DNA from 3 places in the Mesorhizobium sp. B2-4-1 genome. Region 1 is predicted to be linked to each of the others. Evidence: riboswitches for the same ligand, from Rfam matches in the RefSeq annotation. Region 1 holds a riboswitch; each other region holds the start of a gene.
The links. A riboswitch is a leader RNA that binds a small molecule or an ion and turns the genes downstream of it on or off. The one in region 1 is predicted to bind cobalamin.
Positions count from the first base shown of each region.

Region 2: linked by a shared signal. The riboswitch ahead of FJ949_RS28910 (aromatic ring-hydroxylating dioxygenase subunit alpha) and the one ahead of bluB (5,6-dimethylbenzimidazole synthase) in region 1 are both predicted to bind cobalamin.
Region 3: linked by a shared signal. The riboswitch ahead of FJ949_RS10175 (CbtB domain-containing protein) and the one ahead of bluB (5,6-dimethylbenzimidazole synthase) in region 1 are both predicted to bind cobalamin.

Region 1 covers NZ_VFVN01000006.1:409,688-420,027, reverse strand. The annotation lists gene FJ949_RS18470 (pirin family protein) at 1-832, opposite strand, end outside; gene FJ949_RS18465 (DUF2277 domain-containing protein) at 873-1,139, opposite strand; gene FJ949_RS18460 (exodeoxyribonuclease VII small subunit) at 1,238-1,489, opposite strand; gene FJ949_RS18455 (histone deacetylase family protein) at 1,493-2,419, opposite strand; cobalamin riboswitch at 2,541-2,721, shown strand; gene bluB (5,6-dimethylbenzimidazole synthase) at 2,770-3,522, shown strand; gene FJ949_RS18445 (TetR/AcrR family transcriptional regulator) at 3,566-4,171, opposite strand; gene FJ949_RS18440 (MFS transporter) at 4,292-5,515, shown strand; gene ribB (3,4-dihydroxy-2-butanone-4-phosphate synthase) at 5,566-6,666, opposite strand; gene aroC (chorismate synthase) at 6,767-7,888, opposite strand; gene FJ949_RS18425 (DUF1344 domain-containing protein) at 8,071-8,331, shown strand; gene FJ949_RS18420 (histidine phosphatase family protein) at 8,438-9,025, opposite strand; gene fabI (enoyl-ACP reductase FabI) at 9,077-9,895, opposite strand; gene FJ949_RS18410 (DnaJ C-terminal domain-containing protein) at 10,001-10,340, opposite strand, start outside.
Region 2 covers NZ_VFVN01000018.1:61,147-71,486, reverse strand. The annotation lists gene FJ949_RS28915 (hybrid-cluster NAD(P)-dependent oxidoreductase) at 1-859, opposite strand, end outside; gene FJ949_RS28910 (aromatic ring-hydroxylating dioxygenase subunit alpha) at 879-2,126, opposite strand; cobalamin riboswitch at 2,257-2,459, opposite strand; gene FJ949_RS28905 (DUF680 domain-containing protein) at 2,939-3,136, shown strand; gene FJ949_RS28900 (DUF680 domain-containing protein) at 3,206-3,412, shown strand; gene FJ949_RS28895 (DUF680 domain-containing protein) at 3,482-3,688, shown strand; gene FJ949_RS28890 (DUF680 domain-containing protein) at 3,760-3,996, shown strand; gene ugpC (sn-glycerol-3-phosphate ABC transporter ATP-binding protein UgpC) at 4,084-5,196, opposite strand; gene FJ949_RS28880 (alpha-glucosidase) at 5,222-6,886, opposite strand; gene FJ949_RS28875 (carbohydrate ABC transporter permease) at 6,891-8,045, opposite strand; gene FJ949_RS28870 (sugar ABC transporter permease) at 8,047-9,060, opposite strand; gene FJ949_RS28865 (ABC transporter substrate-binding protein) at 9,325-10,340, opposite strand, start outside.
Region 3 covers NZ_VFVN01000003.1:328,879-339,218, forward strand. The annotation lists gene mgtE (magnesium transporter) at 1-1,184, shown strand, start outside; gene FJ949_RS10145 (MerR family DNA-binding transcriptional regulator) at 1,310-1,696, shown strand; gene FJ949_RS10155 (isoprenylcysteine carboxylmethyltransferase family protein) at 1,996-2,472, opposite strand; gene FJ949_RS10160 (DUF1624 domain-containing protein) at 2,469-3,473, opposite strand; gene FJ949_RS10165 (MFS transporter) at 3,705-4,904, shown strand; gene FJ949_RS10170 (aromatic ring-hydroxylating dioxygenase subunit alpha) at 4,908-6,077, opposite strand; cobalamin riboswitch at 6,212-6,408, shown strand; gene FJ949_RS10175 (CbtB domain-containing protein) at 6,444-6,623, shown strand; gene FJ949_RS10180 (CbtA family protein) at 6,639-7,436, shown strand; gene cobU (bifunctional adenosylcobinamide kinase/adenosylcobinamide-phosphate guanylyltransferase) at 7,429-7,944, shown strand; gene cobO (cob(I)yrinic acid a,c-diamide adenosyltransferase) at 7,946-8,560, shown strand; gene cbiB (adenosylcobinamide-phosphate synthase CbiB) at 8,892-9,860, opposite strand; gene cobD (threonine-phosphate decarboxylase CobD) at 9,859-10,340, shown strand, end outside.

The DNA.
Region 1 (10,340 bases):
TGCGCTCCTTGGAGGACGAGACAAAATTCCACCAGATGTAGCGCTTCGAGCCCAGCGAGGCACCGCCGAAAAGCATGAAATGGGCACCAGCCTGTGAGGATACGACGATCTCGTCGCCGGGCCGGAACACCAGAAGCCGTTCCGCCGGAAACACGTCGCCGGAAATCGAGACCTCGCCTTCCAGCGTATAGATGGCGCGTTCTTCCGCGTCAGCAGGGATTTTCACGCTGGCGCCGGGCGCCAGCCTGAGGTCGGCGTAGAGCGTCTCGGAATCGGCTCGCACCGGGGAACGCAGCCCCTGGAAATCGCCTATAACGATGCGGCCGCTGACGCCTTCCGCGTCGATGTCGGGAAGCCGCGCGACAGCGGTGTTTTCGAAAACCGGCGCCACTTCCTCCTTGCCGTCCGGCAGCGCCAACCATGTCTGCAGCCCCGAGATCGACATCGGCGCGCCGCGCAGTTCTTCCGGCGTGCGCTCCGAATGGACGATGCCGCGGCCGGCGGTCATCAGGTTCACGTCACCCGGCTCGATCACCATCTCGGTGCCGAGCGAATCGCGATGCCTGATCCTGCCGTCGAACAGGTAGGTGACCGTCGACAGGCCGATATGAGGATGCGGCCGGACGTCGAGCGCCTGACCGGCACGCAGGATGGCCGGGCCCATGCGGTCGAAGAAGATGAAGGGACCGACCAGCCGCCTTTTGGCAGTCGGCAAGGCGCGGCGAACCTGAAAACCGCCAATGTCCTTGGCGTTCGGAATGACCATCAATTCGATCTGGTCGCTGGCAAAGGCATCGCCGGCTTCAGGATCCTTCCCGGGAAAGAAGCTCATGAACTCTCCTTGTCAGCGGCCGATGGCTGCTTTGGCCAGATCAGGCAAAGCGGATCGCCGCCTTCGCCCGCAGCTTGGCCGCAACCTCCTCGCGATTGCGCGGATGCTGGTTGGTTTCAAGCGAATCGAGAAGCTCGCGCGCCGACGCCGCGATGGCCTCGACGGCATGGTCGAATGCGTGCTGGTTCTGCTTCGAAGGCCGCGTCGTTCCGCTCAGCTTGCGAACGAATTGAAGGGCTGCATCGCGCACCTCGTCGTTGGTCGCCGGCGGATCAAAATTGAACAGGGTCTTGATGTTTCTGCACATCGCTTCCGTATCTCCTCTTGTCCTGGAGCCGTTTCAATCGGGACGCGTTCTATCCTCAATCATGATCATGTCAAAAACCAGAGAGACGGCTGCGTGCCTCAATCCGCGTCCAGCGGCTCCGTCCCGACCGGCTTGCCGTCGCGGGACAGCCTGATCTTCTCCACCTTGTCCTCGGCCGCCTTCAGCAGCCGGTCGCAATGCACCTTCAGCGCCTCGCCGCGCTCGTAGATCCTAATGGACTGGTCGAGCGGCACATCGCCACGCTCCAGATCATCGACGATCTTCTCCAGCGCGTCGAGAGCCTGTTCGAAGCTCATCGCCTTGACGTCTTCGTTGGTTTCACCAGCCATCATTCATCCTTTCATCAGTCGCCCGACATGGGCGGCGACCGAAAATGCCAATCCTTGCAGATCGTAGCCGCCCTCGAGCAGGCTGACGAGCCGGTTGCCGCTGTGGCGCGCCGCGCGCTGCATGAGTTGGCCGGTCGCCCAGTCGAAATCATCCTCGGTCAGGTTGATCTCGGCCAGCGGGTCGCGATGATGCGCATCGAAGCCGGCCGAAATAATGATCAGGTCGGGTGCAAAATTGTCGAGCGAGGGCAGCACGCGCGACAGGAAGGCATCGCGGAACGCCTCGCTGCCGGTCTGCGGCGCAAGCGGCGCGTTGACGATGTTGCCGGCGCCGGTTTCGTTCTTTGCTCCGGTGCCGGGGTAGAGCGGCATCTGGTGCGTCGAGCAATAAAGCACGGACGGATCGTCCCAGAAAACATCCTGCGTGCCGTTGCCGTGATGCACGTCCCAGTCGACGATGGCGACACGTTCGATATCGTGTTTGCGCTGTGCATAACGTGCGGCGATGGCCGCCGTGTTGAACAGGCAGAAGCCCATCGCGGTCGCTTTCTCGGCATGATGGCCGGGCGGCCGGGCGGCGACGAAAACGTTGTCTGCCCTGCCGGCAAAGACGTCGTCGACGGCGGCGTTGGCGGCTCCGATCGCGGTGATCGCCGCCTGCCAGCTCTTCGGGCTGGCCGTTGTGTCGGCATCGATGCGGGCGATGCCCGTCTCGGGAATGGCGGCGCGTACCCGCTCGACGAAATCCTCGGGATGCGCGTAGAGAATGGTGACCTCATCGCCTTGTGGCGCCTCGAGGCGGTCGAGCGCGGCAAAAGCCTCGTCGTCGAGCACGCGCTCAATGGCGCGCAAGCGGTCCGGCCGCTCCGGATGGCCGGGTGGCGTGATGTGCTCGAGGAAGATCGGATGGGTGTAGAGACGAGTGGCCATGCTCCCTATCTAGTGCCCCGGCGCGGCGATGGCCATGCATTGCGGCCTGATGGCTGGGGAAAATCGCGCCTGCGTCCATTCGCGTCGCCGCGGGGATTGGCGGCGCAGGGGCTTCGTCGTAAAGTCCCGGCCACTGCCTGGTGCCCGCCGCGAGCGGGAGAATCGGGAACACGGTTTGATACCGTGGCGTGCCCAACGCTGTAAGGGGGACCGCGCCGGTAAATGCCACTGTCGATGACGGGAAGGCGCCGGATGCGGGTTGATCCCGAGCCAGAAGACCGGCCTGGCAGGCATCGTCATCCGCATGGTCAGGCGGACGGCAGTTGATTGCAATCGCAAGGGGACAAGCGATGCCGGACAATATGACCATCCCCGTGGGTGACGGATTCGACCAGATGGCGCGCGATGCGGTCTACCGCGCCATGTTCACGCGGCGCGATGTCCGCAGCCATTTTACATCAGAGGCCGTAGACGACGAGGTCTTGGCGCGGCTGCTGCTTGCCGCCCATCACGCGCCATCGGTCGGCTTCATGCAGCCATGGAATTTCATCGTCATTCGTGGCACCGAACGACGGGAACAGGTGCGCGACCTGTTCCTCGCGGCGCGCGAGCAGGAATTGCCGGCGATCGAGGAAGAGCGGCGGGCGCTCTACCGCAAGCTCAAGCTGGAAGGCATCTGCGAAAGCGCGCTCAATATCTGTATCACCTGCGACCGCCGACGCTCACAGGGTTCGCCGCTGGGACGCTGGCACAATCCCGAGATGGATCTCTACAGCACGGTCTGCGCGGTGCAGAATTTCTGGCTGGCGGCGCGCGCCGAAGGCGTCGGCGTCGGCTGGGTCAGCATTATCGAGGCGCAGGCGTTGAAAGGCCTTCTGTCGATTCCCGAGCATGTGACGCCGGTGGCCTATCTCTGTGTCGGCCGTGTCTCGGAGTTCGCGCCGAAACCGGACCTCGAAACACATGGCTGGGGGCGGCGGCTGCCGCTGCCCGAGCTGATCATGAGCGAGACGTTTTGCGGACAGGGCGAAGTTCCGCTCAAATCAACGATCGCACGCCTCAAGGCGGCAACATGCGAAAAGTCTGACAAACTCTTGATTTGATTGCCGATACGGCATGCCCAGAGCTGCCGGCGGCCTGCCGTCGTCAGGCGGCTCCGGCATCCTTCCTCAACAATCCTTCGAGCAGTTGCTTGAATGCCGCCACCACGGTCTTCGACGTCGCTTCCGGGTCGTTCGAATTGGCGATCCGCTGCGCCGCCTGGCTGCTCGCCCCGTTGATCAGCCGTGCCGCGGTCTCGGGGTCTACGCCCGGGACAACCACCCCGTCGCCCTGCAGCGTCGTCAGGTGATCGGTCATCGACGCGACGCAGGCATTGGCGTTCGGCCATTGCGCGGGATCCCCCAGCACGGCCGGACCGTCCCGAAACATGATGCGCTGGATTTCCGGCTCCAGCGCCATTTCGATGTAGCTCGTGCATTCGTCGACGAAGCTTTGCCAGCGGGTCGGTGCTTTCGCTGCAACCTCATTCACTCGTGCCGCCATCTCGGCGTCTATCTCGGCGATAACCGCCTGCAAAAGCCCCTTCTTGTCCCCGAAATGATGATAGAGCGCACCGCGCGTCAGCCCGGCCGATGCGGTGAAATCATCCATCGATGCCTCGGCATAACCAATCGTTCCGAACGCATGCCGGGCCGCGGCAATCAATTTGGCGCGCGTTTCGGCGATCATTTCCCTGCGGGGCTTGTGCATCTCTTCTGGCCTTATCCACATACGTCACGTATGCCAATTGACATACGCGACGTATGATCTATTTAGTATTCATACGCGTCGTATGTAATTTCCGAATCGCCTTTTGTCGAGGAACGGACCATGCAGAACCCCTATTCCGAGATCTTTCGAGCCCCTGGCGCCAAGGGCTTTGCCGCTGCAGGCTTCATGGCGCGCCTGCCGATCGCCATGGCGCCGATCGGCATCGTGGCGATGCTGTCGCAGACGCGTGGCGAATACTGGCTGGCGGGTGCCGTCTCGGCGACATTCGCGCTGGCCAACGCTTTCCTGGCGCCGCAGATCTCCAGGCTGGTCGACCGCCTCGGCCAGACATGGATCGTCGTGCCCACCACCATCATCTCCGTGCTGGCATTCCTGCTGCTGATTGCGTCGGCCAACCAGGATTGGCCGGTATGGACATCGTTCGTGTCGGCGCTGCTGGCAGCGGCCATGCCCAGCATGCCGGCAATGGTGCGCGCGCGCTGGACCGAGCTTTTTCGCGGCCGGCCGGAGATGAACACAGCCTTCGCCTTCGAATCGGCGGCCGACGAACTGGTCTATATCGCCGGCGCGTCGCTGTCGGTGGGCCTCAGTGCGGCGCTGTTTCCGGAAGCAGGCATGCTGGCGAGCACGTTGTTTCTCGCTTTGGGCTCGATAGCATTCATCCTGCAGCGATCGACGGAGCCGAAAGTGCGGCCGGTGGACCATGGTTCGACTGGCTCGGCAATCCGCCTGCGGCCGGTACAGATCATCACCTTCGCCCTGATCTTCATCGGCGCGACCTTCGCGACGACGGAAGTGAGCACGGTGGCGATCACCAAGGAGTTCGGCCAAGCCGGTGCCGCAAGCCTGGTGATCGGCGTCTATGCGCTGGGATCGTTCGTGTTGGGCATCGTGGTCGGCGCGCTCAACCTCAAGACGCCGCTACAGCGCCAGCTGACCGTCGCGGTCGCCATCATCGCAGTCAGCACGATTTTGCCGCTCACCGCCGACAGCGTGCCGATTTTGGCGCTGACCGTCTTCATCAGCGGCGTGGCGATCTCGCCGACTTTCATCACGGCATTCGGCCTGATCGAACGGCATGTGCCGGAAGCGATGCTGACCGAGGGCATTACCTGGGTGACAACGGGAATCGGCATCGGCATGGCGCTGGGCTCTTTCGCCGCCGGCGCGGTGGTGGATGCGTTCGGCGCCCAGAACGGGTTCTGGGTCTCGGTGGTCGCGGGCGGCATCGCGCTGGTCACGGTGCTGCTCGGCCAGCGCAGTCTTGCCACTCACAAATGCGAGTTGGATGGGTGTGAAGCGGCCGTCGCTGCCGCGGAATGAACCATGACGCGTCCGGTTCAGCGGATCGGACGCTATTGCCGCCGTCGAATCTAGAGAATCTCGGTCTTGGCGATGTGGATGCCAAAACCTTCGAGGCCGACATAGTGGCGCTCGCGCGAGGCGATCAAATTGATCGAGGAAATGCCGAGATCCTTCAGGATCTGAGCACCGAGCCCGATCTCGCGCCATTCATTCTCGCGGCGGCGCGCCTCTTCGTGGTCCTCCCCGTCGCCGCTCGCCGGCCGGTTGCGCTCCTGGTGGGCGACACCGACCGAGCCCTCGCGCAGATAGACGATGACGCCGCGCTTGCGCTCGCCCATCGCCTTCATGATGGCGTCCAGCCGGTGGCTGGTGCCGAAGACGTCGGTCACCACGTCCTCGGAGTGCAGACGCACAGGCACCTCTTCCCCGTCGCGGATGTCGCCGAAGACGACGGCGACATGATGCATGGAATCCCAGGGCAGCGTGTAGGTGAAGACTTGCGCCTTGCCGCCGAGCGTGTCGATCTCGGAGCATGCCACGCGTTCGACCAGTGTTTCCTTGCGTTGCCGATAGGCGATGAGGTCGGCGACCGAGACCTGCTTGAGGCCGTGCTCCTCGGCAAAAGCCGCGACCTGCGGGCCGCGCTTGACGGTGCCGTCATCATTGACCAGTTCCGAGATCACGCCGATCGGCGGCAGGCCGGCGAGCTTGCACAGATCGACGGCCGCCTCGGTATGGCCCGAACGCATAAGCACGCCGCCTTCGCGCGCGATGAGCGGGAAGATGTGGCCGGGGCGGACGAAATCGGAGGCGCCGACATTGCCGTTGGCGAGATTGCGCACGGTCAGCGTGCGGTCGTCAGCTGAAATGCCAGTCGTGGTGCCGTGCTTGAAATCGACGCTAACCGTGAAGGCGGTGGTGTGCGCCGAATCATTGTCGGCGACCATCGGCGCAAGGTTGAGGCGCTTGGCCTCCTCGCGCGGCATCGGCGTGCAGACGATGCCCGAAGTGTTGCGCACGATGAAGGCCATCTTTTCCGGCGTGCAATGGACGGCGGCGACGATCAGGTCGCCCTCGTTCTCGCGCCCGTCATCATCCATGACGACGACGATCTCGCCGCGCTCGAAGGCCCGGATTGCTTCGACGATCTTCTTCTGGTCGTAAGACATGGAATGCTCGCTTCGCTCGCAAGGGAGTAGGGGAATAGGGCGGTAAGGCGGTAGGGGAAAGGAAAAATTGCTCGTCTCGCGGGCAGCTTAACATACTGCCCTACTGCCCTACTGCCCTACTGCCTTCCTTGCCTGTCTGTCCTCGGTGCCGCAGATAATGGTCGGCGATTGCGCAGGCAACCATCGCCTCGCCGATCGGTACGGCGCGAATGCCCACACACGGATCATGGCGACCCTTGGTCATCACTTCGACGTCGTTGCCGTCCTTGTCGATCGACTTCCGGGGCGTCAGGATTGAAGACGTCGGCTTGACGGCGAAGCGGGCGATGATCGCCTGGCCGGTCGAGATGCCGCCAAGGATGCCGCCGGCATTGTTGGACAGGAACACCGGCTGGCCGTCATTGCCGATGCGCATCTCGTCGGCATTCTGTTCGCCGGTGATGCGGGCGGCCTCGAAGCCGTTGCCGATCTCGACGCCCTTGACGGCGTTGATCGACATCAGGCCTGACGCGATATCCTGGTCGAGCTTTGCGTAGATCGGCGCGCCGAGGCCGGCCGGAACGCCGTCGGCGACGATCTCGATCACGGCGCCGACGGAGGAACCCGCCTTGCGGATGCCGTCGAGATAGCTCGTGAAAACGGGAACGGACGCCGGATCCGGCGTGAAGAACGGATTGTCCGCGTCGTCAATGAAATTCCAGTTCCAGTTGGCGCGGTCGATCGACTTCTCGCCCATCGATACCAGTGCACCGCGCACCACCATGCCCGGCACGACCTTGCGGGCGAGGGCTCCGGCGGCGACCCGAGCCGCGGTCTCGCGCGCCGAGGATCGGCCGCCGCCGCGATAGTCGCGCACGCCGTATTTGACGTCATAGGTGTAGTCCGCATGGCCCGGCCTGTACTGGCGGGCGATCTCTCCATAGTCCTTCGAGCGCTGGTCGACATTCTCGATCAGCATGGAGATCGGCGTACCTGTCGCGATCATCGTCTCGCCGTCATCGTCAAGGATGAAGCCCGACAGCACCTTCACTTCGTCAGGCTCACGGCGCTGCGTGACGAAGCGCGACTGGCCGGGCCGGCGCTTGTCGAGTTCGGCCTGGATTTCGTCACGCGTGAAGCGGATGCCGGGTGGGCAGCCGTCGACCACGCAGCCCAATGCGGCCCCATGGCTTTCGCCCCAGGTGGTGACGCGGAAAAGATGGCCGAACGTGTTGTGAGACATCGCAAAGTGCCCTGCCCGGCATCGGAGCCGACTGAAGCCTGCCTTCTATTGGCGTTTTCCACAGGGGTCAAACCGTGATCTTCGGATTTAGTTTTGACACATTCGATTGGTTTCTGCTCTGCTCCATTCGCCGTTGAGGATCCGCCGCTACCCATGCCGGCGCAATACCAAAGAGGACGATGATGCGTACCCTGATTGGCGCTGTTGCCGCCACATTCCTGCTTTGCACCGCCGCTTTCGCCGGGCAGACCGAAGGCCTGATCAAGAAGATCGACAAGGACGCGCTGACCCTGACGCTGGACGACGGCAAATCCTACAAGCTGAACGCGGAAACCGATCTCGACGCGCTGAAGCCCGGCATGGACATCGTCATCGCCTATGACGTGACCAATGGCGAAAACGTGGTCACCGATATGCAGTTGCCTGACAGCGACTCCGACTAGGCTTCCAATGCAAATCGGCTGTTCGGCGTTTGTTGAGCCGTTACAGCCGTTTTATGCACCCCGCAACCGACAGCCTGCATGAGCCTTCCTGGATCGTGCCAGGTGCCTAAAGCCACCCCAGGCTGTCGCCTTCCAGCTTGAGCACGCGGTCCTGCGGTATCGCCAGCTTCGCCGCATCATCCTCGGCCATGTCAAGCACGAAGCGAAACAAGGTGCGCATGACGCCGCCATGCGTCACGCAGACTGTCTGGCGCTCGAGCGCGTCGAACCACGGCTTTACCCGTTCGAGCAGCATCTGGTAGCTCTCGGCATCTTTGCCCGGCGGCTGAAAGTTCCATTTGTCCAGCGCACGCGTCCTGCTCGCACCCGGAAATTGCGTCTCCAGCTCGGCAAAGGTGAAACCCTGCCAGTCGCCGAAATTCACTTCAACAAGGCGGGGGTCGGTCCCATAGGCAGCCGGGTCGAGCTTCATGGCGGCGCGAATGCGCTCCATGGTCTCGCGCGTGCGCCGCATCGGGCTGGCGACGAAATCGAACTCTGCGGGATTGGAGATCAGGTCAGCCAGCCGATGCCCGTTTGCGCTCGCCTGCTCGCGGCCGAGCGCGTTGATGTCGGTATCGGCCTGCCCCTGAAGCCGGAATTCGGCATTCCACGCGGTCTGGCCGTGGCGCACGATATAAACCAGCGGGTACATCAGGTCTTCCGGAGGTCGGGCCAGGGCCTGGGCGGAGGATAGGCGGAGGAGTTAATCCTTGACTGTCGAAATGTCAGGTGCGTCGACCGCCTTCATGCCGACGACGTGATAGCCGGAATCGACATGATGCACTTCGCCGGTGACGCCGCGCGACAGGTCGGACAGGAAATAGACGCCGGAATCGCCGACCTCTTCCTGGGTGACCGTCTGCTTCAGCGGCGAATTGTACTCGTTCCACTTCAGGATGTAGCGGAAGTCACCAATGCCGGAAGCGGCCAGCGTCTTGATCGGGCCCGCCGAGATCGCGTTGACGCGGATCTTCTTGGCGCCGAGATCGACGGCGAGGTAACGCACGCTGGCCTCGAGTGCGGCCTTGGCGACGCCCATGACGTTGTAATGCGGCATCACCTTTTCGGCGCCGTAATAGGTCAGCGTCAAAAGCGAACCGCCATCGGTCATCAGCGCCTCGGCGCGCTTGGCGATGGTGGTGAAGGAATAGACCGAAATATCCATCGTGCGCAGGAAATTATCGCGCGTCGTCTCGACATAGCGGCCGGTCAGTTCGTCCTTGTCGGAAAAAGCGATGGCATGGACGAGGAAGTCGAGCTTGCCCCAATGATTGGCGACATTGGCGAAAACCTCGTCGAGGCTCGCCGGATCGGTCACATCGCAATGGCCGGCGACAAAGGCGCCGAGTTCCGCAGCCAGTGGCTCGACCCGCTTCTTGAACGCTTCACCCTGATAGGTCAGCGCGATCTCGGCGCCGTGGTCGACGCATGCCTTGGCGATGCCGTAGGCGATCGACCTGTTGTTGGCGACGCCGAGGATCAGGCCGCGTTTGCCGGCCATCAGGCCCTGTCCACCCGCCATATGCGTGCTCTCCGCAAGATTTCTTGTTTGTGGAGAGCCCTATCGCACAGGCACAGAGCCCCTTCAAGCGCTCAAACGGGACAGTTCGGGGACAAGAGCCGCCAATCAGCCTTTTTGGCTGCGCAACAGCCCTTCGAGCGCGCTGTCGCCGCCTTCTGGCAGCATGATGCGCACATGGGCGTAGAGATCACCGTGGCCGCCGGCCTTTTCCGGCAGGCCCCTGCCCTTCAGGCGCAGGACCTTGTCCGAACTCGACCAGGCGGGAACGTTGACCGCGAGCTTGCCGGTCGGCGTTTCGACGGCCACCTTGGCGCCAAGCACGGCATCGGCCAGCCCCACCGGCAAATCGGCATGCAGGTCGCGGCCCTCCAGGCGGTAGCGCGGATGCCGGCGGAAGCGGATCTTGACCAACGCGTCGCCGGGCTGGCCCGGCCCTTGCTCGCCC
Region 2 (10,340 bases), on a different contig from region 1:
AGAACCGGATCGGCGTCGCGGCTTCGACAGGAATGGCTGCGCCGTCTCCAGTCGGCGAGGCGAACGGCGCCGGGATTTCCTCCACCAGCGGCGCTGCAAAGCTCTCCTGATGGTATCTCGCCATGTCGAAGCCGGCGGCTTCGAGCATGCCGCGCACGGCACGCATGAAGGGGTCGGGGCCGCAGCAGAAGATTTCGCGCTCTCGGAAATCAGGCGCCAAAAGCGGCAGCCGGATGGCGTCGATGCGGCCCATATGGCCGAACCAGCCTTCCCGGCTCGACCGCTCCTCGATCATGAAACCGAGCGACAGGCCGGGCATGCGGCTGCCGAGCAATTCCAGCTCCTTGCGGAAGATGATCTCTTCGGGGCGGCGGGCGCAGTTGACGAAGCCGACATCGGTCCATGGCGCGCAGTCATTCAGCCAGCGCAGCATCGACATCATCGGCGTCACGCCGGAGCCGGCCGAGATGAACAGATATTTGGCCGCCGGGTGGCTGTGCAGCGAAAAGTCTCCGGCCGGCCCATACGCCTTGACGTGCGAACCAGGCCTCAAATGGTCGAACATCCAGCGTGTGCCGGTGCTGCCGGCCTGCGCCTTCACCGTCACCGCGATCGAGAATGGCCGTGAAGGCGAAGACGACAGCGTGTAGGTGCGCATCAGCAACCCATCCGCTGTCGGCAGTTCCAGCGTCACGAACTGGCCCGGCTTGTAGCGGAACCAGGTCTGGTTGTCGGAACGGAAGGTGAAGGTCTTTACATCAGGCGCCTCGTCGCTCACGCCGATCACTTCCAGCACCTGGAGCCTGTCGTTCCAGGGCGCCATCTGATCGAGATGGCGATAGAGGCCGAGATCCGTCATCGCATTCATCCCTCACCTCTCAAGCAACGCTGCGCAGGGCCGGCCGGCCGTCTTCGGCGAGACGCGGACCGATGAAACGCGCGTACCAGTCGACGAACTGGATGACGCCGCCTTCGTGCAGTTCGGAATAGGGGCCGGGTTCATAGGCCGGCGACAGGATGCCGAAGGCGTTTTCCTCGACGATGCGACGATCCTGGCCGTTGGTCTCGGTCCAGACATGGGTGAGTTCGGCAAGGTCGTAGTCGACGCCCTCGACCGCGTCCCTGTGAACCAGCCATTTGGTCGTCACCGCGGTCTCGGTGGCGCTGATCGGCAGCACGCGGAACGTGACGGCGTGGTCGCCAAGGATGTGGTTCCAGGTCGTCGGATAGTGATAGAGCAGCAAGGAGCCGATGCGGTCGGTGGCAACGCCGTCGGACAGGTTCTTCTTGACCGCGCGTTTTCCCGTCATCGTATAACTGACGGCATCGCGCAGCAGCGGCGCGCGGGTGGCACGGTACTGTCCGGCCGGGTCGATGCGGAACCTGCTCGGCAGGCCGGCCGCCTCGCACTTGGCCCAGTGCGACAGCATCTCCGGGTCGCTGTCAGCGTCTTGCACGCCAGTCACGGTCGGCGCCTCCGGGAAGGTCTTGCAGAGCTCCGGATGGTTGCCGGCGCAATGATAGCATTCGCGGTTGTTTTCCCAGACCAGCTTCCAATTGCCCTTCTCGACGATGGTGCTCTCGAAGGCGACCTTTGCTTCGCGCAGCCGATGCGGCAGCAAATAGGGTTCGATCATCGTCCGCATCGGCGCGAAATCCGCCGGCTCGTCGGCGAGGCAAATGAAGATGTAGCCGCCGACGCTTTCGCAGGCGACCGGCTTCAGGCCGAACTGGCTCTTGTCGAAACCCTCGGCCATCTGCCTGGCGAACAGCAGCCTGCCGTCCAGTTCATAGGTCCACTGATGGTAGGGGCAGACGAGCTTCGCCGCCGTGCCCTTGTCTGTGTTGCAGACGCGGCTGCCGCGATGGCGGCAAGAATTGTGGAAGGCGTTGATGTTGCCCTTCTGGTCGCGCACCAGCACGACAGGATAGTCGCCGATCTGCACGGTGATGAAGCTGCCGGGCCTGGGCAGTTCGCAATCATGGCCGATGAACAGCCAGTCGCGGTACCAGATCAGCTCCATGTCGAGCTTGAAGTAGTCGGCGTCGGTATAGAAGGGCTGCTCGAGTGAGAAGCCGTCCCTGCGGCCTTGCAGCCGTTTCAGCATGTCGTTGCGCGCATCCATGTCCTGTCCTCGCATTGAAGTCCTGTCCTCACATTGAAGGACTGAACGGAAGGGAGAGAGGAAGGATCAAGCCGCGCGCCGGCTTGCGCCGGACATGCACCATCCGCCTCTTGACCGCCCGCCGCGATCAGTCGAGTCCAACATCTCAGGCTGGTTTCCGGGCTCTGGAGCTGTCCTTGCGGACTGTCGCGACACCTTCCCAGGCCTTTGCCCAGTGGTCTCCCGTTGCGACCTGAACTCCACCACCGTTGCGGGGGCAGCGCCGGATTCTGACCGGCTTCCCAATTCTCCGCCTCGTCGTCACGCGGCGGCACCTGAGATGGCAGGATCTAACCATGATCGCCGGCTTGTCGTCGGCATGAAAACGACATCGCATCCATGCCGCGCGACACGCACTGAAAACGGTGCGGCCGCCGTTGCAGGGGCAGAAAGCCTCAGGTCGCCGCCTCGGATTCCGTCTCGTGGCGGAGGCAAAAAAGGTAACGGTTTCGAAAAGTGACTATTAGCGCCCTCTAAAATCGAACCGAACGGTTCGTTTCTGTTGACGATGCGTGCAGGACGGTGTGAACACTGGGCCTTCGACACAGTTGGTGATCGCGCGGTCTGTTAGAATAACTATTTGATAACAAATGGAAAAAAACGAATGTAGAAGGCCCTGGCACAATTTCAAGTGGTGGAAACTTGGTCCACACGGAAAAACTTCGTGATTGGAAATGGCGGTATGGCTTTCCCACATCGGGGCTGTCCGAACGACGCGATTTCCTCCCAAGACACGCCGCTAGACGGACGGAAAAATACTGGAGTATCAAAAAATGAAAAAGATCATTCTCACTGCCGCCGCCCTTCTGGCTGTTTCCGGCAGCGCCTTCGCTAGTAGCGACCATTATGGTTCGAATGCCCCTGCGGCCACCGCCGTCGACAGCTCGTACACCGCTTCGACCAAGAAGTCGGAACCGGCTGCCCAGACGCCTGTCCAGGGTGCCGATCGCAACCTCTTCGGCAACAACTAACAGCCGATCTCCAGTTGACGGCGGGCCTTCCGCCGTCCTGGCGAAATTTGAGAATTCAGGAGACTTGAAATGAAGAAGATCGTTCTTGCTGCCGCCGCCGTCCTGGCCGTTTCGGGCAGTGCTTTCGCCAGCAGCGACAACTATGGCTCCAATGGCGCCAACCAGCCTGCCGTCACCTCGGTTGACAACGCGCACACGGCTTCGGTCCAGAAGTCGGCGCCGTCTGCCCAGGCGCCTGTGCAGGGTGCTGATCGCAACCTCTTCGGCAACAACTAACAGCCGATCTCCAGTTGACGGCGGGCCTTCCGCCGTCCTGGTGAAATTCGAAAATTCAGGAGACTTGAAATGAAGAAGATCATCCTTGCTACCGCCGCCGTTCTGGCGGTTTCGGGCAGCGCTTTCGCCGGCAGCGACAACTATGGCTCCAATGGCGCCAACCAGCCCGCGGCCACTTCGACCGACAGCTCATACACCGCTTCGACCAAGACGTCGGCTCCGGCTGCCCAGGCACCTGTTCAGGGTGCCGACCATAACCTCTTCGGCAACAACTAACAGCCGATCCTGCAGCAGATGGCGGGCAAGCCCGCCTCTGCGGTGGAATTTGAGAATTCAGGAGACTTGAAATGAAAAAGATCATCCTTGCTGCCGCCGCCGTCCTGGCCGTTTCGGGCAGCGCTTTCGCCAGCAGCGACAACTATGGCTCCAATGGCGCCAACCAGCCTGCCGTCACCTCGGTCGACAATGCGCACACGGCTTCGATCCGCGACAGCGGCTCGCCCGTCTACAAGCTGCTCAATTCGTCGGGCGATGTACACAAGTCCGCCCCTCAGGGCAGTGACCGGAATCTCTTCGGCCACTAACAGCCGAAGCTGACACCAAACAGGAGCGGCGGGCTTTGCCCGCCGCTCCTGTTTTTGCGTGACCGGCAATTAATTCATGGCCTGCTCTCAGGCCGCTTTCGCTTCCGTCTCGTGCAGCGCGAAGGATCGTCCATCCGCGTCGAAGATATGAAGGTCTCCGGCGTCGGCGCTCAGCCGCAGTGTCGCCCCGCGCTTGACCTCGACATTGCCCGGCAGCTTGGTCACCAGCGGCAGGTCGGCGCGGCCGATGTCGACATAGACGAGTTGCACCTCGCCGAGCTGCTCGACATAATCCACCGTTCCTTCGAACAGATAGTCCGTGCCGCCGGCGATCGTCAGGTCCTCCGGCCGCACGCCGAAGCTCACCGACGCGCCCTTGGCCGAGGCCGGCGTCGCGATCGGCACCGTAGCCTTGCGGCCGCCGACATGACTGATGACGGTCGGATTGCCCGATTTGTCGATGGTCGCCGGCAGGATGTTCATGGCCGGCGAGCCGATGAACTGGGCAACGAACAGATTGCCGGGTTTCTTGTAGAGTTCCATCGGCGTGCCGACCTGCTCGATATGGCCCTCCTTCAGCACCACGATGCGGTCGGCCAGCGTCATCGCCTCGACCTGGTCGTGGGTGACATAGATCATGGTGGTGTTGGGCATCGATTCCTTGAGCTTGGCGATCTCGATGCGGGTGGCGACGCGCAGCGCGGCGTCGAGGTTCGACAGCGGTTCGTCGAACAGGAACACCTTCGGGTTGCGCACGATGGCGCGGCCGATGGCCACGCGCTGGCGCTGGCCGCCCGACATCGCCTTGGGGAGGCGGTCGAGATAGTTGGTCAGCTGCAGGATCTCTGCCGCCTGGCGCACGCGCTTGTCTATCTCGGCCTTGCTTTCCTTGCCGATCTTCATCGAAAACGCCATGTTGTCGTAGACCGTCATATGCGGATAGAGCGCGTAGGACTGGAACACCATGGCGATGCCGCGTTTCGACGGCGGCACGTCGTTGACCACCTCGCCGGCTATTCTGAGCTCGCCCGAGGTGATCTCCTCGAGCCCTGCGATCGAGCGCAGCAATGTCGACTTGCCGCAACCCGACGGCCCGACGAAGACGATGAACTCGCCCGATTTGATGTCGAGGTCGATGCCGTGCAGAATGTTGAGATTGCCGTATGATTTCTTCACTTGCCTCAGCGTGACATCGGCCATGTTTCCCTCCAGTGGTCCCTAGAATTCAGTCGATGCGCCCGAACCAGGCGCCGTAGCCGCCGAGGCGGATGGAGCCGGAGTTCTGCTGTCCCGAAAATCCGTGTCCGGGCAAAGGTTGCAGCGATCGACCGCCAAGGTCAACCTCCGCTGGCCCGGATCCCAGGTTGAAGACGCAGACGATCTGCTCGTTGCCGGCGCGGCGCGTGAAGGCGACAGTGTCGCCCTGGCTCTCGATGAAACTGATATCGCCCTTGGCCAGCGCCGGATGGGCGCGGCGGAAGCCGAGAAAGCGCCGGTAGTGTTCGAGCAGCGAATGCTCGTCGCCTTGCTGGACATTGACGGCTTGCGACAGGTGCTTGGCCGGCACCGGCAGCCACGGCTTTGCCTGGGAGAAGCCGCCGTTCCTGGCGCTGCCGTCCCACACCATCGGCGTGCGGCAGCCGTCGCGGCCCTTGAATTCCGGCCAGAAACGGATGCCGTAGGGATCTTGCAGATCCTCGAACCGCAATTCGGCTTCGCCGAGCCCCAGTTCCTCGCCCTGATAGATGCAGACCGAGCCGCGCAAGGACATCAGCAATGCCGAGATAACCTTGAGATACGCGGTCGGGTCGGCTTCGTTGGCGGCCCAGCGCGAGGCCGGGCGCATCACGTCATGGTTGGAGAAGGCCCAACACGACCAGCCGTCGCTGGCAACCTTGCCAAAGGTTTCCAGCACCGAACGGACCTTGGCGGCGCTGATCTTTTCCGGCGCCAGGAAGTCGAAGGAATAGCACATGTGCACGCGCTTGCCGCCGGCTGTATAGGCCGCGACAACGTCCAGTCCGCGCTGTGAATCGCCGACCTCGCCGACCGCGGCCGTTGCCGGATATTCGTCGAGCAGGGCGCGGAAGCGTTCGAGGAAGCCGAGGTTCTCCGGACGGCTCTTGTCGTAGATGTGGTCTTGGTAGTTGTAGGGATTGACCGCGGGTGCGGTCTGGTCGTTGCGCTGCTCCGGCGGCAGCGGCGGGTTGTTTTCCAGCCCCTGGCTGTGGAAGTAGAAATTGATGGTGTCGAGGCGGAACCCGTCGACACCGCGCTCCAGCCAGAAGCGGGTCACGTCGAGCAGCGCGTCCTGGACTTCGCCGTTGTGGAAATTGAGGTCCGGCTGTTCCGCGAGAAAGTTGTGCAGGTAGTATTGCTGGCGGCTGGTGTCCCATTGCCAGGCCGATCCGCCGAAGATCGACAGCCAGTTGTTGGGCGGCGTGCCGTCCGGCCTGGGATCGGCCCAGACGTACCAGTCGGCTTTCGGATTACTGCGGTTCGATCGGCTTTCCCTGAACCAGGGATGGATGTCGGCGGTGTGCGACAGCACCTCGTCGATCATCACTTTCAGCCCCAGCCTGTGCGCCTCCGCCGTCAGCGCGTCGAAATCGGCCAGCGTGCCGAACATCGGGTCGACGTCGCAGTAATCCGAGACGTCGTAGCCGAAATCCTTCATCGGCGATTTGAAGAAGGGCGAGATCCAGATGGCGTCCGCGCCGAGCGCGGCGATATAGGGCAGCCGCCCGATGATCCCCTTGAGGTCGCCGATGCCGTCGCCATTCGAGTCCTGGTAGCTGCGCGGATAGATCTGGTAGATCACGGCACCTCGCCACCAGTCGCTATCGACGGCGAGATCGGGCCTCGAACTGGCTTTCAAAGCGGATTGCATGGTTTCAGCCTCCTTTCACCGAGCCTGCGAGCAGCCCGCGGACGAAATAGCGCTGCAAAGAGAAGAACACGATCAGCGGCACGATGATGGTCACGAAAGCCGACGTCGTCAGGATCTCCCAGTCGCCGCCACGCGAGCCGAGCAAGGCATTGAGCTTGGCGGTCAGCACGATCTGATCCGCCTCCGTGCCAAGGAAAACCATCGCCACCAGGAGATCGTTCCATACCCACAGGAACTGGAAGATGGCGAAGGACGCCAGCACGGGAAATGACAGCGGCAGCACGATCTTGACGAATATCTCGAAATCGCTGGCGCCGTCGATGCGCGCCGATTCCATGATCTCGCGCGGCAGGCCGGCAATGTAGCTCCGCAAGAGGTAGATGGCGAAGGGCAGTCCGAAGCCGGTATGCGCCAGCCAGATGCCGAGATAGGTCTTGGAGGGCACGCCGAAGAAGGCGCCGACGCCGTTATAGAGCTTCAACAGCGGGATCAGCGACATCTGCAGCGGCACCACCAGCAGGCCGATGATGACCGCGATCAGAAGCGCGCGCCCGGGAAAGCGCATCCAGGCCAGAGCGTAAGCCGCAAAGGCGGCGATGAGGATCGGGATGACGGTCGCCGGGATAGTGACGGTCAGCGAGTTCATGAAGGAGCGGCCGATGCCTTCCGAAAACAGCACGGTCCTGTAATTGTCGGTGGTGAATTTCGGCGGCGCCGAGGAGGCATAGTAGACGCGCTGGCCGCGGTCGCCCTCGAACGCCTTGGGCGAGGTCATGACGAAGCTGCCGTCGGCATTGAGCTGCAAGGTAACGCCATCGCCGAGATCGGCCGATGTGCCGGCCGGATATTGTGTCGGTGCCGCCGACTTGACGCCGAAGGCGCTGATCTCGCGCTTGGCGCCATCGCCGAAAATGTTGCCCTGGAGGACGAACTTGCCGTCCTTCTCGACCTGCGCCGAGGCGGGCGGCAGGCGTCCAGCTTCGGTCTGGGTCGAACTTGCGAACGAGTTCCACCAGCCCGAGGCGATGATCTGGTCCTTGTCGCGCAGCGACGATACCAGGATGCCGAGCGTCGGCATGGTCCAGATCGCAACGAAGACCAGCACGGCGATGTGAACGCCGAAGCGGCTGGCGAAGGAGTTTCCGGTCGCGACGGTCATCTCAATGTCCTCCCGTCTCTTTGTTGGCCTGGCGTATGTTCCAGACCATGATCGGAATGACCGCGATCATGATGATGATGGCGATTGTCGCGCCGCGGCCGAAATCACCGCCGCCACGGAACATCCAGTCGAACATCAGATTGGCCAGCACCTGGCTGTTCCATTGGCCGTTGGTCATGGTCAGGACAATGTCGAATACCTTGAGCACCAGGATGGTGATTGTGGTCCAGACCACGGCGATGGTGCCCCAAATCTGCGGCACCATGATTTTCCAGAAGATCTGGAACGGATTGGCACCGTCGATGACGGCGGCTTCCAGCGTCTCTTCCGGAATGCCGCGCAGCGCCGAAGACAGGATGACCATGGCAAAGCCGGTCTGGATCCAGATCAGGATCACCATCAGGAAGAAATTGTTCCAGAACGGCAGCGATATCCAGACCTGCGGCTGGCCGCCGAAATGCTGGATGATGGCGTTCAGGATTCCGATCTGCGTCTGGCCTTCGCCGCGATACTCATAAATGAATTTCCAGATGACGCTGGCGCCGACGAAGGAGATCGCCAGCGGCAGGAAGATCAGGCTCTTGGCGATCGTGCCCCACCAGATCTTGTCGGTAAGCACGGCGATGATCAGGCCAAGGAAGGTACAGGCGGCGGGCACTACGGCCAGCCAGAGCACATTGTTGAGGATCGAATTGCGAAACTCGCGGTCGCCGAAAGCCCATTGATAATTGGCCAGGCCGACGAAATTGGCGCCGCCGCGATCGAGGAAGGACAGCCGCAGCGTCTCGACCACCGGATAGATGAGATAGATGGTCAGGATGATCATCGCCGGACCGACGAACAGCCAGGGCCGGATCAGCCCTTGCCGGCGCAGATTGTCGACGGCGGCGGCACCCGAGACGCCGCGCGAGGGAAAGGTGACATCGAGCAGTTTGTTGGCGCCCCAGAAATAGGCGACGCAGCCGCCGACGCCGATGATGATGACGAATATGGCCGAGAAAATCTGAGCCGCCATGGGTCCCTCTCCCTGCACGACCCGCCAGGATGGAAACGATCCTTGCGATTGCGCCGCGCGCCGATCTCGTTGTTGAGCGCGAGCAGGCAGGGAAGCGTGTGGCTCCGTGCCCGCCGCATGCCGGAATGTCTACGCTGTCAAGACTGGAACCTGATCCGTCCCGGTTGGCCGGGCTGGTATGTTGCGATGGGGCCGGTCGGATCCGGGCCGGTTGGCCCGGATCCGCTCGGGAGGTGGAAGCCGAGGCCTCCGCAGACGCGGCTCTTACTTGATCGCGTCCCAGCTCTTCTGGATGTCGGTGGCGACGTCCTGCGCCGACTTGCCGCCGACCAGGTCGATCATGCCGGTCCAGAAGGCGCCGGCGCCGATCTTGCCCGGCATCAGGTCCGACCCGTCGAAGCGGAAAGTCGAGGCGTTGGCCAGGATCTCGCCCTGCTTGCGCAGCGCATCGCTGGCATAGGCATCCTTGTTGACCGCCTTGAACGGCGTCACGAAACCGCCTTCGGCCATCCAGATCTCATGGGCCAGCGGCATCTTCAGGAATTCGATGAACGCGCGGGCGGCCTTCGAGTCCTTGGTGATCATCGCCAGCGTTCCGGCGCCGAGCACGGGAGTGCCGAGTTCGGGCTTGGAGGCATAGGGCGGAAAGTAGAAGAAGTCCGCGTCCTGGCCGATTTTCGTGCCTTCCGGGAAGAAAGTCGGGATGAACGACGCCTGATGGTGCAGGTAGCATTTCGGCGGCACCGCGAAGAGGCCCTTGGGGCTGTCGCGGAAATCGGTCGCCGCGACCGCCTTGGCGCCGCCATCGACCATCTTGTCGTCGGTCGCGATCTTGCCGAAGATGTCGATTGCATTGACCACGGCCGGGTCGTTGAAGGGGATCTCGTTCTTGACCCATTTGTCGTAGGTTTCCGGAGACTGCGTGCGCAGCATCAGGTCTTCCACCCAGTCCGTCGCCGGCCAGCCGGTGGCGCCGCCCGAGCCGAGCCCGATGCACCACGGCGTGCCGCCGTCGGCGATAATCTTCTTCTCGAGATCGGCGAGTTCTTCCTGCGTCTTCGGCACCTTGTAGCCGGCTTCCTCGAAATTGTCCGGCGAGTACCAGACTAGCGACTTCACGTCGGCCTTGTAGGGGAAGGCGAAGAAGCCCGGCTTACCGTCCTTGTCCTTGAAGGTGCCGAGGTCGACCCATGACTGGCCGGCGCCGTAATTGTCCTTGACCCATTTGGCGGTATCGTCGCCGAGCGGCGTCAAGAGACCCTTGGAAGCAAGGTCCTGGA
Region 3 (10,340 bases), on a different contig from region 1:
TGGGGGCCGACTTCGATTTTTCCGCGCTGACCGAGGTCGACGAGGCGATCCGCATGGACATCGTCGACAATCTGCCCAACGCGCAGATTGCCCAGGCGGTGCAGGAACTCGATTCCGACGACGCGGTCTACATCCTCGAGGATCTCGAACCGGAGGACCAGGACGAGATCCTGTCGCAGCTGCCGTTTACCGAGCGCATCAGGCTACGTCGCTCGCTCGACTACCCCGAGGAGACCGCCGGGCGGCGCATGCAGACGGAGTTCGTCGCGGTGCCGCCGTTCTGGACGGTCGGCCAGACCATCGACTACATGCGCGAGGACAAGAACCTTCCCGACCGCTTCAGCCAGATCTTCGTCATCGACCCGAGCTTCAAGCTGCTTGGCGCCATAGACCTCGACCAGATCCTGCGCACCAAGCGCTCGGTCAAGGTCGAGGAGGTCATGCATGAGACGCGGCACGCCATTCCGGCCACGATGGACCAGGAAGAGGCCGCGCGGGAGTTCGAGCAATATGACCTTCTGTCCGCCGCCGTCGTCGACGAGAACGAGCGGCTGGTCGGCGTGCTGACCATCGACGACGTCGTCGACGTCATCCAGCAGGAAGCCGAGGAAGATCTCCTGCGCATGGGCGGCGTCGGCGACGAAGAGCTTTCCGACAGCATCTTTTCGACCTCGCGTTCGCGTGTGCCATGGCTGCTTGTCAATCTCCTGACCGCCTTCCTTGCGGCATCGGTGATCGGCCTGTTCGACCACACGATCGAGCGCATCGTGGCGCTCGCCGTGCTGATGCCGATCGTGGCCGGGATGGGCGGCAATGCCGGTTCGCAGACCATGACCGTCACCGTGCGGGCGCTGGCGACAAGGGATCTCGACATCTACAATGCCGGCCGCATCATTCGCCGCGAGATAGGCGTGGGCTTCATCAACGGCATCGTTTTCGCCATATTGATCGGCATCGTAGCCGCCGTCTGGTTCCGCGATGCCAATCTGGGCGGCATCATCGCCGCGGCCATGATCATCAACATGTTCGTTGCGGCCCTTGCCGGCATCCTGATCCCGCTGCTGCTCGACCGCTTCAAGGTCGATCCCGCGGTCGCTTCGGCGGTCTTTGTCACCACGGTCACCGACGTCGTTGGTTTCTTCGCTTTTCTGGGCCTTGCCACGTGGTGGTTCGGCGTCCATTGATCCGGCTCAATTGACTTTTACGTAAATGCCGTGCGAGGCTCGGCGACAGGCAGACTGCGGCCGATTCCGGCAGGTCTGCCGCGGACGGAGAGCAGCAGTCGCCAATCTCCGGCTATGGGGCGAGAATGCGGGAATATTATTCGATCACCGAGCTGACGCGCGAATTCGACGTGTCGACGCGGACGCTGCGGTTCTACGAGGACGAGGGACTGGTGCAGCCGGTGCGGCGGGGCCGCACGCGGCTGTTTCGTCCATCCGACCGACACCTGATCCGGCAGATCATGCGCGGAAAACGGCTCGGCTTCTCGATCAACGAGATCCGCGAAATCATCCAGATGTACAAGGAACCGCCCGGCGAGGTCGGCCAGCTCAAGCTGATGATCAAGCGCATCGAGGAAAAGCGCGAGGATCTGAGGCAAAAGCGCCGCGACCTCGAGGAGACATTGGCCGAACTCGACCAGGCCGAGGAATCCTGCGTTGAGCGGCTGGTGGAGCTCGGGGTTAATACGTAGCGGCCTTCCAGGCAGGACAATCGCTTTAGAGTCGGCGCCGCCCCTCATCGCCCTGCCGGGCACTTCTCCCCGTATAGTGACGGGGAGAAGGGGGCTGACCGTGATCTCGGTCTCTTTCCTGCAACGCTGGTGGCTGGCGAAACCGCTGATGACAGCGCCCCTCTCCCCGTCACTATACGGGGAGAGGATGCCGGCAGGCAGGTGAGGGGCGGCGCCGACATCGACAAATTGTTGGTCTCCGCCACAAATCGGAAACCGTTATCTTCCCGATATGGCTCTGGCAGCCGGCGTTCAGATGCTCAAATCCAGCGCCGCACTCTTTTGGCATAGTCGCGGTATTTTTTGCCGAACTTTGCCGACAGCATCTTTTCTTCCTTTTCCACCGCGACCTTCTGCGTGACGAAGGCGGCGACGAAGGCGAGCGGCAGGAACCAGACCATCCCGGAGATGAAGGCAACGCCGATCAACAGCAGCGTGTTGGCGAGGTACATCGGATTGCGGGTGATGCCGAAAGGACCCGTGGTGACCAAATGGTCCGGCACGGCGTTGGGGTTGAGCGTGGTCTTGGCCCGCGTCATGGTGCGGATGGCGGTGAACCAGAGTGCGGCGACGCCGAACAGCGCCACCCAGCCGGCCGCGTAGAGGAGGTCGCCCAGGAGGTCGCCGATCCAGGGCAGGGGAAAAAGCAAGCCGAGCGCGATGCTGATGGCGATGGCGGCGATATAGATCAGCGGCGGCCATGGTATTAGCCCAGGTTTGGGCAGGGTCTCGGTCATTCGACACCTTCCTCCGTCATCTTGCTGTCGGTCTGGGCCGTGCAGGTGCCGGCGAGATCCGCCAGATGCGCTCTCCATTCGGCGGTCTGGTCGTTCTTGTAGAGCCGATCAAGCGTTGCCTCGCCCTCCAGCGTGTCCAGCATGCACCCACAATAGCTCGAACAGAACTTGCTGTCGCGCTGCTGCTCGCACGAGATCTGGCAGGTCTTGAGAAAGTTCACCTGCGGGGTTTCGACCTTGGCCGGCATTACTTGCGAGAACAACCAGACACTGCCGATCAGCAGCGGCTGGTGAATCAGGTAGAAGGCCAGGCTGTGCCGGCCGATGAAGCCCAGCGGGTTGGACCAGCGCCCGGGTGCCACATCCGCCAGGCGCGCCAAGGCGCCGAAGCCGGAGGCAAGCTTGGTCGCTCCGAGGCCCACAAGCACCGCACCGAACCACGGGAACAGCGGGACATAGTCGTTGGAGTGTGGGTTGACCGCGGAAAGGCCGACCCACCACAGCCAGGGGTGATCGAACGATTCCAGCCGAAAATAGAAGGGAATGGCGATGACCGCCGCGGCGATCGGCAGTGTGAGCAGCGCCGGCAGGCGCAGGAATGCCAGCCCGAGCAGGCTCGCCAGCGCGATCTGGTGCAGGATGCCGAAGAAGATCCACCCGTCCGGCGTGGCGATACGGGTGGCGACCGAAATGGCGATCGCCGCTCCGACGACCATGGCGAAGCGTCTCCAGAAGCCGTTCCAGCGGATCTCTTTGCCATGGGCGAGATACAGGCTGACGCCGACCAGGAACAGGAAGGTCGAGGCGATGCAGCGAGCATAGAACTTCCACCAGCCGAAGGCGGTCAGGCCGGGATCGGTGTAGCCGAAGAATTCCAGGTCCCAAGTGAAATGGTAGCTCGCCATGGCGACCAGCGCGATGCCGCGCAGCATGTCGATGGCGACGATTCGCTTGGTCTTCGGCAACTCCGCTGTGGGCATGGTCGGCGTCTGGATGCTCATGGTCTCGCGATCTGATTCAGCCCCGCACGAGGACTATCACGGTTACGCCGGACAAAAGAAGGCCGTGAGCTTCGATACGGACGATCAGCCGGCGCTGCATCAGGCACCCCTTTAGGCCAGCACCGGAAAGCCTTTGACCGGCTTCGTTTTAACCGGGGCACGTCGGTTTCCTGTTACCGGTCGCGAAATGATGGCCGCAGATTTGGCTGGTGATTCTGCTTTGGGGAAGCAATGTCCACGCATGTGCGCCATCCGATCTGGCTACCGGCCCTCAAGGCCGCGGATGCCCGCACCTTCGCCTCGCTCTACGCGGTCGAATCCTTCGCTCGCGCCACGGTGTCGAGCGTCATCCCGATCCAGGCCTACGAGATCCTCCACAACGAGCAGATCGTCTCGATCCTCTACACCATAGTGGCGATGCTCGGCCTGTCGGTGACCCTGTTCATGCCGATGCTGATCCAGCGCTTCGCGCGGCGCTGGGTCTACACGGCGGGCGCCTGCCTGCTGGCGATCGGCTCGCTGTTCTTCGTCACGCATACGCTCGCAGGGCAATTGGCCGGCATGCTGTGCCGTGTCATGGGCGCCAGTGCGCTGTCGATCACGCTCAACCTCTACATCATGGACCACATCCGCAAGACCGATTTCATGCAGGCCGAATCGCTGCGCATGGCGTGGTCGATGTTTGCCTGGACGGGTGGGCCGACGCTCGGCATCTTTCTCTACACACGCTTCGGCATCTATGCCGCGCATGGCGCGGTCGCCGTATTCGCCTTGGCCCTGCTGGCGTTGTTCTGGACCTACCGGCTCGGCGACAATCCCTCGATCCGGCCGGGCAAGACGCGCCCGGTCAACCCGCTAGCCAATATCGGCCGCTTCGTCGCGCAGCCGAGGCTGAGGCTGGCCTGGCTGATCGCCTTCGGCCGCTCCTGCTTCTGGACGACATTTTTCGTCTATGGCCCGCTGTTCATGGTCATCACCGGTGAGGGCGAACTTGCCGGCGGCATTCTGGTTTCGGCAGGCAACGCGCTTTTGTTCATGGCGATTTTCTGGGGCAAGGCCGGCAAGCGCTTCGGCGGCCGCAGGACCATGACTTTTGCCTATTTCGCCATGTCGGTGGTGCTGCTGGCGGCGGGTGCCGTCGGCGAAAGCGCGCCGCTCGTCACCGGCGCCTTCCTGCTGTGCGGCGCCTTCTTCACCATCGCGCTCGACGCGCTGGGCTCGACCGCCTTCATGCGCTCGGTCCGCTCTTATGAGCGGGCGCAGATGGCTGCGGTCTACCGCACTTATCTCGACTTTTCCGAACTGACGCCGCCGCTGGTCTACTCGGTGGTGCTGGCCTTTTTCGGACTGGGCTCGGTTTTCGTCACGCTCGGCCTGCTTGCGGCGGTCTGCGGTTATGTCACCTGGCGGTATCTGCCGAAGTCGCTGTGAAGCTTACGGCACAAGCGCAGCATGTCGTTCGCGTACCCAATCGTGGAAGCGGTGGAGGTCGTACTCCTCCGGCATCAGCACGCCGGCCTTATGGCGCATGGAGCGCAGCCCTTTCTGGTTGACCTCGCAGATCGCGGCATCCTCCTCCAGCACCTGGGTGCCGAATCCGACGATGTTGTCGATGTCGGTGGCGGCGAGCGCGTCGGGCGCGAACAGCCATTCGGCGGTCAATTCGGTCTGCTCGGGGCCAAGCGGCACCAGCCGTACGGACCTGACATAGTCGACGTGGCCGACGATGAACATCGAGGGCAGGCTGGTGGCGTAGGTCTGGCCGGCGGCGTGCTCGGCCGGCGTCAGGCCCGAAAAGACCGGCCCATGCGCCTGGCCGTCACGTGACCATGTTTCGGCACCCGCCCGCAGCCCGCCGGAAAATTCCGGCGCGTCATTGTCGGCATGGCGGGTCCATTCGGGGTCGTCATGCCGGCCCATCAGGCCGCGGCCGTAGATCGGCACCAGCCGCGACAGGTCCTTGTGGACGCCGGGGCAATGCAGGCATTCGTTGAAGTTTTCCCAGAAGATCTTCCAGTTGCAGTTCATCACCTTGCGCAGCACATGGCCCGATACCAGCGATTCCAGCGGCCAGTTGCCGAGATCGCCGGAGGCCGGGTCGAAGGATGAGTGCGCCGAGCCGGCGGCATCTTCCGCGAGATTGACGAAGACGAAGCCGCGCCAGACCGACAGCGCGACGCGATAGAGCGGATGGTCCGCCTTGTCGAAACCTTCGGGCAGCGTTTTCGATGGCACGCGCACGAGATCGCCGCGCAGCGAATAGGACCATGCGTGGTAGGGGCAGGTGATCAGCCGCGCCTTCAGCCGCCCCTCGCGTTCCTGGCAAAGCTGCGAGCCGCGATGCCGGCAGGTGTTGTGGAAGGCGCGCAGTTCGCCGGTATCGTCACGCAGCACGACGATCTCCTGGGTGCCGACACGGAAGGTGCGGAAAGCCAGCGGTTGGGCGAGATCAGCTTCACGGCAGACGAGCAGCCAGTTCCTGTACCAGATGGCGTCGAGGTCGCGCTGGTAGGCCGCCGCATCCCAATAGGCCGAGGACGGCAATGTCGGCTCGGCCCGGGTGAGGCCGTTATAGGGGGCGTGCTGGCTCCGGACGGGCTGCATGGCTGGCCTCCTGTGAGGATGGCAGCCGACACCCGGCCACGGAAATTGTCAATTGCAGCGGAGCAAGCGGCCGGACGGCGCTAAAGCGCTTGTCGCCGTCGGAATTTGGTTTGCCGGATGCGGCGATTTTCCCTATAGTCACCTTCGTCGTCGGTTCCGATTGGAGCCAAGAGGGAATGCGGTGCGGGCAGATTTGTTGCCCAATGCCGTGGCTGCCCCCGCAACTGTGTGCGGTAGTCCTCTCCATATGCCACTGAAGATTTTCTTCGGGAAGGTGGGGAAGGGCGCTGATCCGCGAGCCAGGAGACCTGCCGGCGACAGGAAACTGACTTCGATGCCCTCGGGTGGAGGGTGAAAGGACAAGACATGAATACCGCTTCCGTCTCCCTCGGCGCCTCCATCTCCTCGCAGTCGCGCCTCCTGCAGCTCGCGCTCGCGGCGCTGCTCGGCGTTTTCGTCGTAGGCTTTGTCGGTTTCTCGCATATCGACGCGGTCCACAATGCCGCGCACGACTATCGCCACTCGATGGCGTTTCCCTGCCACTGATAGGGATTTGACATCATGAACCTGTTTCGCAACGTCGTGTTCATCGCGGCGATCGCAGGGCTCGTGGCCGGTGTCGTTCTCGCCTGCATGCAGGCCTATGCCACCGTGCCGTTGATCCTGAAGGCGGAAGTCTACGAACAGGCCGGCGGCGGCCACCACCACGACCATACCGCACCGGCCCCGACCGACAACAACGCCATGAACTCTGCCGCCCCGGCGGGCAATGCCATGAGTTCCGCCGCGCCGGCAGCCGCTGAAGCTGTTCCGGCTGAAGAGGAAGGCTGGGCGCCGGCCGACGGCTTCGAGCGTTTCGCTTTCAGCGTGCTTGCCAACATCGTCACCGGCATCGGCTTCGCGCTGGTCCTGGTCGCGGTTTCGGAATTCGCCGGCGGCATCGGCAACTGGCGCCAGGGCGTGTTCTGGGGACTGGCCGGCTTTGCCGTGTTCACGCTGGCGCCGGGCCTCGGCCTGCCGCCGGAACTGCCGGCCATGCCTGCCGCCGAGCTTCTGCCACGCCAGATCTGGTGGACGGCGACGGTGGCGGCGACGGCGATCGGCCTTGCCCTGATCGCCTTCCGCAAATCACTGCCGCTGGCGATTCTGGGTGTGGTGTTGATCGTCGCGCCGCATATCGTCGGCGCGCCGCAGCCCGACAGTTTCGAGACGCCGATCCCGGAAGGCCTGCACCATCAGTTCGTGGTGGCGGTGACAGTGACGAACCTGGTGTTCTGGCTCGTGCTGGGCGCTGTCGTCGGCGTGGTGCGTGGACGCTTCACCGGCAGCGCGACGGGCCTGCGCGACAGCTTTGCCTGATCGCGGAAGACTGACCTTCATCATCGGCGGTGCGCGCTCCGGCAAGAGCGCGCACGCCGAAACGCTGATGACCGCCTTGCCTTCGCCATGGGCCTACATCGCCACGGCGCAACCTTATGACGACGAGATGCGGCAGCGCATCGCGTTGCACCGGTCGCGGCGCGGCGAGGGCTGGACGACCATCGATGCACCGCTAGACCTTGTCGGTGCACTCGAGACCCTACCGGAGGACCAGCCGGTGCTTGTCGACTGCCTGACGCTGTGGCTGACCAACCACATGCTGGCCGAACATGATGTAGAGGGCGTATGCCGGCGGCTGGCTGACATGCTGTCGCGGCCGCGCGGACCCTGGTTTGTTGTATCCAACGAGGTCGGGCAAGGCATCGTGCCGGACAATGCGCTGGGGCGCCGGTTCCGCGACGCCGCCGGCCGGCTCAACCAGCAGGTCGCGGCGATTGCCGAGACCGTGCTTTTGATGGTGGCGGGGCTGCCGCTCAAGGTGAAGTGACATGACCGACATCGACGAAAAGGACGAAGAGCGCCACCGCGCCAAGATGGCCAAGCGCAAGGCGGTCCAAGACGCCGAGGTGGCGAGCAAGACGGTCGAAAAGGGGCTGCTGATCGTCAACACCGGCCCGGGCAAAGGCAAGACCACGGCTGCCTTTGGCCTGGCGCTGCGGATGCTCGGCTACGGCAAGCGCGTCGGCGTCGTCCAGTTCATCAAGGGCAAATGGCATACGGGTGAGAAGGAGGCCTTCGCCGCCTTCGGCGACCGCGTCGTCTGGCACGCGATGGGCGAGGGGTTCACCTGGGAGACACAGGATCTGAAGCGCGACATCGCGGCGGCCGAGGCCGCCTGGGCCAAGGCGCTGGAGCTGATGGCCGATCCGTCGATCAGTCTCGTCGTGCTCGACGAACTCAACATCGCGCTGCGTTACGAGTATCTCGATCTGGACAAGGTGGTTGCCGCGCTGAAAGCGCGCCGCGAGGGCCTGCATGTCGTCGTCACCGGTCGCAACGCCAAGCCGGCGCTGGTCGAGGCGGCCGACCTGGTGACCGAGATGGGGCTGACCAAACACCATTTCGCGGCGGGCGTGAAGGCGCAGCAGGGGGTGGAGTTTTGAGAGCTGTTGTCCCCTTTTGTGGATGAGCATTCAAGTCTGGTCGCCAAACGCTTCCAGCAGGGCTCACTTCCTTTCCCTCCGGAGGGGGGAAAGGTGGCGCTGCGAAGCAGCGACGGATTGGGGAAAGGCGGTGATCGAACGCGCGGTCCGCAGACAGGCAGGCGCAACCCGGCGGGTGCGAGAAACGCGACTGCCGAGCTCGTCGACCCCCACTCCGTCTCGGCTTCGCCGAGCCACCTCTCCCCCGATCGACGGGGGAGAGGAAAGGCGCGAACCTGTTGCAGCCCGGCTCCCTTCCTCCCCTTCGGGAGAGAACTCACGGGGGGTGAGATCATGCCAGAATGACGATCGCCGAAACCACGCCGAACAGGGCAATCAGCAAATAATCGGCGACGCGGTAGAGTTTCAGCGCCCGCCTTATGTCGATGCTGTCGGCTTCGCGCCGGCCGCCTTCGCCCATGAACGCGTCGTCGACCGTTACGCCGCCATAGCTGCGCGGCCCGGCGAGGGCCAGGCCGAGCCCGCCCGCCATCGCCGCCTCCGGCCAGCCGGCATTGGGCGAGCGGTGTTTTTTCGCGTCGCGCCGCACCGCCTGCCATGCGGCTTTCGCGTCGGCGCCTTTCACCAGGAAAGCCGCCAACGTGATGAGCAACGCCGTCAGCCTCGACGCCGGCAGGTTGATCCAATCGTCGAAGCGTGCGGCTGCCCTGCCGAAAGTTTCGTGGCGCGGCGTGCGATGGCCGATCATCGAATCGGCGGTGTTGGCGGCCTTGTAGGCGGCGCCGCCGGCGAGGCCGCCGACGCCCGTCCAGAAGGCGGGGGCAACGATGCCGTCGGAAAAATTCTCGGCCAGGCTCTCGATCGCCGCGCGGCAGACGCCGGCCCTGTCGAGGGTTTCGGGATCGCGGCCGACGATGCGCGAGACGGCGGCGCGGCCCATGTCGAGGCCGCCCGAGTCGAGCGCATCGGCGACGGCCTCGACATGCTCATAAAGGCTCCGCTGCGACAGGAACGATGTTGCCAGAAGGGCGGTGATGAACAGTCCCAGGGGAATGAACCAGAGCAGGATCTGCACGCACAGGCCAATTAGCGCCGGCACCAGCACGATGACCAGAAGCGCCTGGACACCACGTTGGCGACGCAGTGCGTCGGGATCAGTGGCGCGGTTGAGCCTGCGATCGAGAAAGGATATCAGCCTGCCAAACCACGTCACGGGATGGCCGATGGCGCGAAACAGCCAGTCGGGGTAGCCCAGCGCGGATTCGATGGCCAATGACAGGAAAGCGATCAGGACTGACATGAAGCTTCTTGAAGGAGCGGTGGACCATGGTGGAAGTCTCGGTCGGGCAAGGGCGCTTTTCCCCAACGCCCCCCAGCCTTTCGTCGACCTCTCGACCGGAATCAATCCGCACTCCTACCCGCTTTTCGAGCTGCCCGCCACCTCGCTGTCGCGATTGCCGGAAGCGGGGCGGGCGCGTGAGCTGACGGCGATCGCGGCCAGTAGCTATGGTGCGCCCTCGCCAGCCAATGTCGTCGCTGCGCCCGGTACGCAGATCCTGCTGCCGCGCGTGGCATCGCTGGTCGCGCCGGGCAAGGCGCTCGTACTGGGGCCGACCTATGCCGAACATGCCCGCGCGGCGGCGATCGCGGGGCACGAGGTGATCGAAGTCAGCGATTTCGCTGATCTGGCGGATGCCGACCTTGCCGTCGTGGTCAACCCGAACAACCCGGATGGGCGCATCGTCGAGCGCGACCGGCTGCTGGCGCTGGCCGCCGGTTT